DNA from 4 places in the Janibacter alittae genome. Region 1 is predicted to be linked to each of the others. Evidence: riboswitches for the same ligand, from Rfam matches in the RefSeq annotation. Region 1 holds a riboswitch; each other region holds the start of a gene.
What was found. Region 1 has a riboswitch for S-adenosylmethionine ahead of V1351_RS00125 (OsmC family protein). Riboswitches for the same ligand answer to the same signal wherever they lie in the genome.
Positions count from the first base shown of each region.

Region 2: it holds a riboswitch for S-adenosylmethionine, as region 1 does, so the genes downstream of both, metX (homoserine O-acetyltransferase MetX) here and V1351_RS00125 (OsmC family protein) in region 1, are expected to answer to the same signal.
Region 3: it holds a riboswitch for S-adenosylmethionine, as region 1 does, so the genes downstream of both, V1351_RS05690 (bifunctional o-acetylhomoserine/o-acetylserine sulfhydrylase) here and V1351_RS00125 (OsmC family protein) in region 1, are expected to answer to the same signal.
Region 4: it holds a riboswitch for S-adenosylmethionine, as region 1 does, so the genes downstream of both, V1351_RS10340 (aminotransferase class V-fold PLP-dependent enzyme) here and V1351_RS00125 (OsmC family protein) in region 1, are expected to answer to the same signal.

Region 1 is NZ_CP144913.1:24,102-26,294, forward strand. Features, by position in the region: gene V1351_RS00120 (SDR family NAD(P)-dependent oxidoreductase) at 1-378, shown strand, start outside; SAM riboswitch class I at 518-609, shown strand; gene V1351_RS00125 (OsmC family protein) at 852-1,340, shown strand; gene V1351_RS00130 (sodium:solute symporter family protein) at 1,337-2,193, shown strand, end outside.
Region 2 is NZ_CP144913.1:1,188,487-1,190,679, reverse strand. Features, by position in the region: gene metX (homoserine O-acetyltransferase MetX) at 1-1,119, opposite strand, end outside; SAM riboswitch class IV at 1,135-1,244, opposite strand; gene V1351_RS05735 (DUF4192 domain-containing protein) at 1,304-2,193, opposite strand, start outside.
Region 3 is NZ_CP144913.1:1,174,776-1,176,968, reverse strand. Features, by position in the region: gene V1351_RS05690 (bifunctional o-acetylhomoserine/o-acetylserine sulfhydrylase) at 1-958, opposite strand, end outside; SAM riboswitch class IV at 976-1,089, opposite strand; gene V1351_RS05685 (hypothetical protein) at 1,165-1,593, opposite strand; gene V1351_RS05680 (hypothetical protein) at 1,580-1,948, opposite strand; gene V1351_RS05675 (carboxyl transferase domain-containing protein) at 1,990-2,193, shown strand, end outside.
Region 4 is NZ_CP144913.1:2,153,994-2,156,186, forward strand. Features, by position in the region: gene V1351_RS10330 (DNA translocase FtsK) at 1-15, opposite strand, end outside; gene V1351_RS10335 (A24 family peptidase) at 85-729, shown strand; SAM riboswitch class IV at 804-919, shown strand; gene V1351_RS10340 (aminotransferase class V-fold PLP-dependent enzyme) at 960-2,183, shown strand.

The sequences.
Region 1 (2,193 bases):
ACGGCGTCGGTCGGAGGGTTGAACGGCGACTTCGTCCAGATCGCCTACGGGACCGCCAAGGCCGCAGTGATCCGGCTGACGCAGTATGTCGCCACCCAGTACGGCCACCAGAACATTCGTTGCAACGCGATTGCTCCCGGCGCAGTGATGACGCCGGCCTTGGCCAACAACCTGCCAGCCGAGATGATCGAGGGGATCCGCACCCACAACGCTCTACCGTTCATCGGTGACCCGGTAGATGTGGCGCACACGATGCTCTTCCTCGCCTCGTCCGAGTCGCGGTACATCACCGGTCAGGTGCTTGTTGTCGATGGTGGCATGACCAGCCACCACCCGATCGCCGAGATTCGCCGTCCGACGGACGCGAAGGGGACCTGACCGCGAAGAGGCCGTCGGGCGACGCCTGCGGGCTCTGCGCGGTGCTGTTCGGTTGCCGTGGTCTGAGGTCGCTCCCGGGGGTGGGTCCACGTTCAGTCAGGTGGTCGGACACGCGGCCACGGAGATGCTACGTTGGTCCCGCCTATCCAGAGCAGCCGAGAGACCTGGCTCGACGACGCTGCAGCAACCCCCCACATCGGGTGCGGGTGCTACCGCCGGGACCGATGGAGGATCGATGTTCTGTGCACCGTCATGGCGTGCCGTTGCGGACCACGCCAGCCTGCTCGTCGCCCGCCGGCACATCGACCTGTGCCGGGTGACGGCCGACCGCTGTCGAATGCGCACTGAGCGCGGCTGACCCTTCGCCGCGCCCTCCTCCCCCGAGCGTCCACCGCGCTCACCCCCCTTCCTTGTCGGTGCCAAGGGATCCCTCTGGCGCCACGACGTCCTTGGAGTTCACCGTGCCCACACCCATGTCCTCGTCCCCCTCCACCACGCAGTCCACGCCGGCCCAGCTGAAGCGGGTTCGCGCCCGCAGCATCTGGGAGGGGGCGATGCGCGCCCGTCACCAGGTACGCAAGTTCGCTGCCTTCGAGACCGCCGAGCCCGTCCCGGTCGGTGGCGACGACAGCTCCCCGAGCCCCATGGAGTACGTGGTGGCGGCCCTCGGGGGGTGTCTGGCCGTGGTGGCCGAAACCGTCGCCGCCGAGCAGGAACTCGGGCTCACCGCACTGGAGATCGATACCCAGGCGACCATGGACACCCGCGGCTTCCTCGGGACCGCGGATGTCAGCCCCCACTTCCGGGAGGTGGTGGTGCGGGCCCGCTTCGGCCTGTCCGACCCCTCCGCACTCCCCGCACTGCAACGTGAGGTCGAACGCCGCTGCCCCGCGTTCAACCTGGTCAAGGACGCCGGTGTGCCGGTCACCCTCGACTGGTCGGTGACGGGGGGCCCGCGATGACCACCGTCGGTGCGTGGACGATCGGCTTGGCCCTCACCTACACCCTCTTCCTCGTCGGTGCCGGACGCGTCGCCAAGCGCCGCGAGTCGGCCGGTCGGGACTTCTTCGCCGGAGGTCGGCGGTTCCGGCCGATCACGGTCGCCTTCTGCATCACCGGCCTGTTCTCGGGCTCGTCGTTCATCGCCATCCTGGAGCTGAGCTACCACACCGGTGTGTCCGCCCTCTGGTACGGCGTCGCGGAGTCGGTACAGATCCTGCTCATCGCGGGGCTGCTCGTCGTGCCCCTGCGCGAGCGGATGGTCGTGACCATCTCGGGCCTCATCGGCGAACGCTTCGGTCGGCTCGCGCTGGGCGTGGGGGGAGCCATCACCGCGTTCACCTTTCCGATGTGGTCGGTCGCCACCGCGATCGCCTTCGCCTCGGCGCTGCACGCCTTCACCGGTCTGTCGATCCAGGTGGCGATCGTGGGCACGGCGCTGCTTCTCCTGTTCTACCTGTGGTCCGGCGGCATGTGGTCCATCGCGTTCACCCAGACGGCCAACTGCGTGGTCTTCACCCTGATGCTCGCCCTGGGCGCCACCGCGTTCCTGATCGATCCCGGAGTGGGCGGGCTGAGGGAGCTGGCAGCATCGCGCCCGGAGATGCTCGACTGGTCAGGGGTCGGACTGCCGCTGGTGGTCGCGTGGTTCGGAACCTTCGTGGTCAACGTCATCCTCGCCCAGGCGGCGCTGCAGATGGCCCTGTCCTGCCGCACGCCCGAGGCGGGTCGCCGCGGTCTGGTGTATGCCGTCGGCTTCGGGGTGCCCTTCATCCTGCTGGGGGTGGTGTGCGGTCTGGCGGCAGCCCTCGTGGT
Region 2 (2,193 bases), 1.2 Mb from region 1:
GACGGACCGCAGCAGGTCGGCAACCTGGTCCACCTCCGTGAGGAACCCGTCATGGCCCACCACGGAGGTGATCGTCACCAGCTCGGCGCCCGGCTTGGCCTCGGCGAGTTCCTCGGACAGGCGCGGCGGGTAGAGCCGGTCGGAGTCGACCGGGGCCACGATCAGACGGCCGGCGAAGGGGGCGAGGGCCTCGCGCAGATCCTCGCGTCCGCGGGCGAGGTCGTGGGAGTTCATCGCCTCGGACAGCACGGCGTAGGAGTTGGCGTCGAAGCGACCGGCGAGCTTGCCGCCGTGGTGGTCGAGGTAGCTCTCGACGGCGTAGCGCGGTCGACCGTTGTCCCCGGCGGGCTCGTCCCGCACGTCGCGGTCGAAGCGCTGGTGCAGCTCGGGCTCGCTGCGGTAGGTGATGTGCGCGATGCGCCGGGCGATGCCCAGGCCGACCTCGGGCCCCTGCGGCTGGTCGTAGTAGTCGCCGCCCGCGAACCACGGGTCGTTGCGGATCGCGAGGATCTGCGCCTGGCTCCAGCCGATCTGCTCGGCCGTCGCGTAGCCGCTCGTCGCCAGTGCCACCGCGGTGGCGACGCGGTCGGGATAGCTCGCGACCCACTCGAGGGTGCGCATGCCGCCCATGGACCCACCGATGACGGTGTGCCACGTCCGGATACCCAGCTCGTCGGCCAGTCTCGCCTCGGCGCTGACCTGGTCGCGGATGCTCACCCGGGGGAATCGGCTCCCCCACGCCCGACCGTCGGCGGCCGGGGCGCCGGGGCCGGTGCTGCCCTGGCACCCACCGAGGACATTGATCGCGACCACGAAGAGCTCGTCGGTGTCCAGTGGCGCACCGGAGCCGATGAGGTCGGGCCACCAGCCGGCCGTCGGGTGGCCGGGACCGGCCGGCCCGACGACGTGGCTGTCTCCGGTGAGGGCGTGCTCGACGAGGATCGCGTTGTCGCGGGCCTCGTTGAGTCGACCCCACGTCTCGTAGGCGAGGACCACATCGGGCAACCGGTCGCCGGACTCGAGGTCGAGGTCACCGATGGTGACGAACTTCCGGCGGCCGGGGTGGTCTCCGTCTCGCCAGGAACCCGAGGACGTCGGGGGCCTGGTGGTCACGCTCATGTCGAGGACTCCCGGGGCTCGCCTTGCCACACCCCCACGGTGCAGCCTGGTCATCACCCGGGGCACCCCGTCGCGAGGAGGGTTGCCGGCCAGCAAGCCGGGGCTTGACGCTGGCACTCATGACCTGTCCCCAACCATAGCCATTGAGGCGACGAGGATCGAGTGGGGTCCGCACACCGGACCCTCAGGCGGCCTCCCCCGCGACCGGGCCGCCGGGTCGGTCCCAGGGCCGCACCCCTGCGGAGAGCAGACGCAGCATCAGTTCGGCGAGGCGGTGGTCCGGGTCGATCTCGAGCGCCCGCTGCAGGCAGATGCCGGCGATCGTCCCGTCCCCCACCCACCAGGCGAGGTGGGCGACCAGGGTCAGGACCGGCGGCGTCGCCCCCGACGGCAGCAGTCGGGTCAGCTCGATCAGACGTGAGCGCACGGCGAGCACCTCCTCGTGCCACTGCTGGGGCGAGGCGTCCGGCCCGTCGTCGTCGGTGAGCCACGGGCACCACCGCGCGGCGAGCATCGCGGCGTCGGTCTCCGGACCCACGCTCTCGGCCATCGGCATCGCTCCCGGGCACAGGATGCCCATGAGGGCGTCCCGCCAGATCACGTCGTGGAGCGAGGCCGCCAGCCACGCCAGCGCCTCGTCACCGAACAGCTCGACGGCCATGGCGTCCGGACGCGGGTCGAGAAGCAGGGTCCACCACGCGAGGACGTCCTCGCCCCGGTCCAGCCAGTGCACCGGGGGACGGGTCGGCCCACCACCGAAAATCTGCGTGCTGCCGGTGTACCCGAGCGAGGCAAGGCGCAGGCTGACGGAGCGGGCCCGCTCCTCGTCCCGCTCGGGCAGCACTCCCGCGACGATCGCCTCGCGGCTGGGCAGGGGCGCGACACCGGCGTGGACGAAGGCCGCGATCGCCGGCACGTCCTCCGGCCGCGGGAGGGGCTGCCCGCCCTCGGGGCAGCAGCTCTGCCGGCAGTCGGGCGAGTACCACCGGCCGTCACGCACCACGACCCGCTCGTGGACGTGGAGTCCTTCTGCCACAGCGGCCTCGAGCATGGCCTCCGACAAGGGGTCCGAGT
Region 3 (2,193 bases), 1.2 Mb from region 1:
CGAGGAAGTCGACGACCGTCGCGGTGTTCGCCAGGTGCCGCTCCATCCGCAGGCTGAGCGTCTCGATGCCCGTCCCGATGAGGAAGGCGTTGAACGGCGAGACGGCCTGGCCGAGGTCGCGCAGCAGCTGCACCCGTGCCTTGAGGATGAAGGCGAGGTTGGCCCCCAGGGCGCCGCCCACGCCGAGGTCCGGGCCGTAGCGCAGGCCGTGGTAGCTCTCGTCCGGCTGGTTGAAGCCCGGGAACTTCTCCGGGTCGGCGGCGAAGTCGAACGACCCGCCGTCGACGATGACGCCGGCGATCGAGGTGCCGTGACCGCCGAGGAACTTCGTCGCGGAGTGCACGACGATGTCCGCGCCGTGCTCGATCGGACGCAGGTTGTACGGGGTGGCGATGGTGTTGTCGACGACCAGCGGCACGCCCGCCTCGTGCGCGACCCCCGCGATCCCGGCGACGTCCAGCACGACGTCCTTCGGGTTGCCGATGGTCTCGCCGAAGAAGGCCTTCGTGTTCGGCTTGACGGCGGCCTTCCACTGCTCGAGGTCGCCCGGGTCCTCCACGAGGGTCACCTCGATGCCGAACTTCGGCAGCGTGTGCTGGAAGAGGTTGATCGTCCCGCCGTAGAGCGCAGCGCTGGCGACGATGTGGTCACCGGCCTCGGCGACGTTCATCAGCGCCATCGAGGTCGCGGACATGCCGGACGAGACGAGCAGGGCACCGACACCCCCCTCGAGCGCGGCGATCTTGTTCTCGACCGCCTCCTGCGTCGGGTTGGTGATCCGGGTGTAGATCGGGCCGAGCTCGGAGAGCGCGAAGCGGTTCTTCGCGGTCTCGGTGTCGGGGAAGACGAAGGACGTCGTCTGGTGGATCGGCAGTGCCCGCGAGCCGGTCGTCGGGTCGGGAGCCTGGCCGGCGTGGATCTGCTTGGTCTCGAAGCTCCACGTGGACGGGTCGGACATGTCTGTGCTCCTGGTGTGGTGCGCGCTTGAGCGTGGCGGTCGCCACGTCCCTGGTCGTCTCCCGGGGCACCCCACCGCGGAGGAGGGTTGCCGGCCAGCAAGCCGGGGCTTGGACACTGGCACTCAAGACCTGCCACGGAGCATAGACAACGGCTCCGCGCGGGTGGGTGGGTGTCTCACCTCCCGGGCGAAGGGGGTGGCCCCCGTCACTCCCCCGCGCCGCGGCGGGCGCGCTGGACCCGACGGACCCGGCGGATCCACCACAGCCCCACGAAGGGGAGGACGAGCGGCGCGTAGCCGTAACCGGAGCCGTAGTGGGACCAGACGGTCTTGTCCGGGAAGAGCTCGGGCGCCAGGTAGGACAGGGTGCCCACGGTGAGCACCCCGATCGCCTCGACGAGGATCGCGCCGGTGGCGATGCGGGCGCCGGTGGCACCCCCCTTCGCCAGGGCGATGGTCGCGACGATGTAGATCACGGCCGCGAGCGAGGAGAGCACGTAGGCCAGGGGTGCCCGGTCGAAGTACTCGGTCACCTGCAGGATCGAGCGGCCGGTCGCGGCGAGCGCGAGCACGGCGTACACGGCGACGACGACGCGGCCCGGTCCGGTGCCGGTGCGCACCTCAGACGGGGCCATGGAGGTTCCAGATCTGCAGGATGCGGTAGGCCATGACGCCGACGGTGAAGGCACCGGCGATGACCACGCCCATGGCCCAGCGGGTCTTCTCCTTCAGCGCGATGAAGACGACGACCGGCGGGATGAGCGGCAGGGTCAGGGCGTAGGCGAGCATCGTCGCGCCCTGCCCGGTCCCGGTGACCCGGGCCTGTGCGAACGCGCTGACGACCGCCAGGACGAGCAGGGAGAGCTCGACGATCGCGGTGACGAGCAGCATCCCGTCGTCGACGAGGCGGTCGACGATCATGTAGACCAGAGCCATCACCGCGAGCACGCCGACGGCCACGATCACGGCAGTGGTCAAGGGCACAAGCACGGCGCAAGAGTACCCAGCGCGGCGACTGGCAGGATCACGGCATGAGTTCCGCTCGCCTGACTGCCCACGAAATGATCGACACGGTCGTCGACGCAGGCACCTTCGTCTCCTGGGACGAGCCCCTCGATCTCGCCGGCCTGGACGAGACCTACCTCGCCTCGCTCGAGCGTGCCGCCGAGCGGGCCGGCACGGACGAGTCGGTGATCACCGGGTCCGCCCGGATCCACGGGCACGACGTCGCCCTG
Region 4 (2,193 bases), 1.2 Mb from region 1:
CGGACGAGTGGCCATGTTCGCAGGGTAGGGGAAAGACCCGCCTGACACACGCGTCACACGCGCAACAGGCGGTAGCCTCCCCCGGTGGACCCCCGCACGATCCTCGTCGTCCTGGTGATGGGCGCGCTCGGCATCGGCGTCCTCCTCGGCCTGCGCGGGGGCGCCTATCGCCGTTCCGACGAGACCGCCCCGCTCCCCGGCCACTGGTGGGTGGTGCCGCTCGCTCCCTTCGCCGGGGTGCTCGTCGATCACGCCCTCGCCGACCGCCCGTGGCCGGTGCTGCTGCCCTACCTTGCGCTCGTGCCCGCCGGGATCGCGCTCGCGGCCATCGACGCGGATGTCCACCGGCTGCCCAACGCGATCACCCTGCCGCTCGTACCGATCGAGTTCGTCCTGCTCACCGGGGCGAGCGCCACGACCGGCGACTGGGACTCCCTTCGCCGTGCCGGCCTGGCCGCGGTCCTCGTGGGGGGCGGCGTCCTCCTGCTGGCCCTCGTGCTCTTCGGACGCTCGATCGGCATGGGCGACGCCAAGCTCGTCGTCTCGCTCGCGGCCGCCCTCGGCTGGCTCTCGTGGGCCCACGTCCTGGCCGGGCTGTGGCTCGGCTTCGCCCTCGGCGGGGCGGTCGCCCTGGCGCTCCTGCTGACCCGTCGGGCGAGTCGGGGCACCCACCTGGCCTTCGGCCCCTACCTCGTCAGCGGTGCGCTGCTCGCCGTCCTGCTCTCCTGACGTCCCACGACCCGAGACGGGCACCATCCGAGTGGACCCGACGTACCCGACATCCGCTACTGTCTCGTCCCAAAGGTCACGAGTACCAGCGACAAGCCCCGGCTAGCTGGTCGGCAACCCTCCTTCCGCGGTGGGGTGCTCCGGGTGACGACCTGGCCGGCGGCGCGGTGTCGCCCGGCAAGCGCGGACTCACGGTCGACGCCTGGGTCCACGACCCGATGGAGTTCGCCATGACCCTGTCCGACCTGCGTCCCACCACCACGACCCTGCCCCGGCTGGTCTCGGCGGGCCTGAGCTACCGCGACCACGACGGCTCGACCGTCGAGTACGCCCACCTCGACCACGGCGCGACGACCCCCGCACTGGTCGCCGTCACCGAGGCGGTCGCGGCCGCCGCCGTCACCTACTCCTCCGTCCACCGTGGCGCAGGCTTCGCCTCCAGGGTGACCAGTTGCCGATACGAGGCGGCCCGTGAATCGGTGGCGGCCTTCGTCGGCGCCCGCGAGGACGACCAGGTCGTCTTCACCCGCAACACGACCGACTCCTTCAACCTGCTCGCCCGCGCGCTGCCGGCCGGTACGACGGTCTTCGTCTTCGCCTCCGAGCACCACGCCGCGCTCCTGCCGTGGGCCGACGCCGTGCGTCTGCCCATCCCGCACAGTCACGCCGAGGCGATCACCCTGCTCGACGAGGCACTGCGCACCCACCCCGGTGAGCACCGGCTCGTCGTCGCCACCGGGGCATCGAACGTCACCGGTGAGCACTGGCCCGTCGAGCGGCTCGCCGACCTGGCACGCGCACACGGGGCCCGCTTCGCGCTCGACGCCGCGCAGGTCGCCCCGCACCGCCGGGTCGACATCGCCGCTCTGGACATCGATTGGATCGCCTTCTCCGGCCACAAGATCTATGCGCCGTTCGGCGCCGGCGCCCTGGTGGGCCGCAGCGACTGGCTGGACGCGGCCGAGCCCTACCTGGCCGGAGGAGGCGCCACGGCCCGGGTCGGGGCGGGCACCGGTGCCGTCGAGTGGGCCGCCGGCCCGGCCCGCCACGAGGCGGGCAGCCCGAACGTCCTCGGCGCGGTCGCCCTGGCCACGGCCTGCGACGTCATCAGCGAGCACGAGGAGGCGATCGTCGCCCACGAGCACGCCCTGCGCATGCAGCTGCTCGGCGGCCTCGCGACCATCGACGGGGTACACGTGCACACCCTCTTCGGCGGTCGGGCGGGTGCACCGGTCGCGACGATCACCGTGGACGGGCACGACAGCGCCGAGGTCGCCCGCGTCCTCGGCGACGAGCACGGGATCGGCGTGCGCGAGGGGAGGTTCTGCGCACACCTGCTCGTCGACGAGCTCCTTGCCGATCGCCCGCAGACCACCGCGGTACGGATCAGCGCGGGGCTGGGAACGACGAGCGAGCACGTGGACCGGGTGCTTGCCGCCCTTCGCTCTCTCTGACGGCAGGACA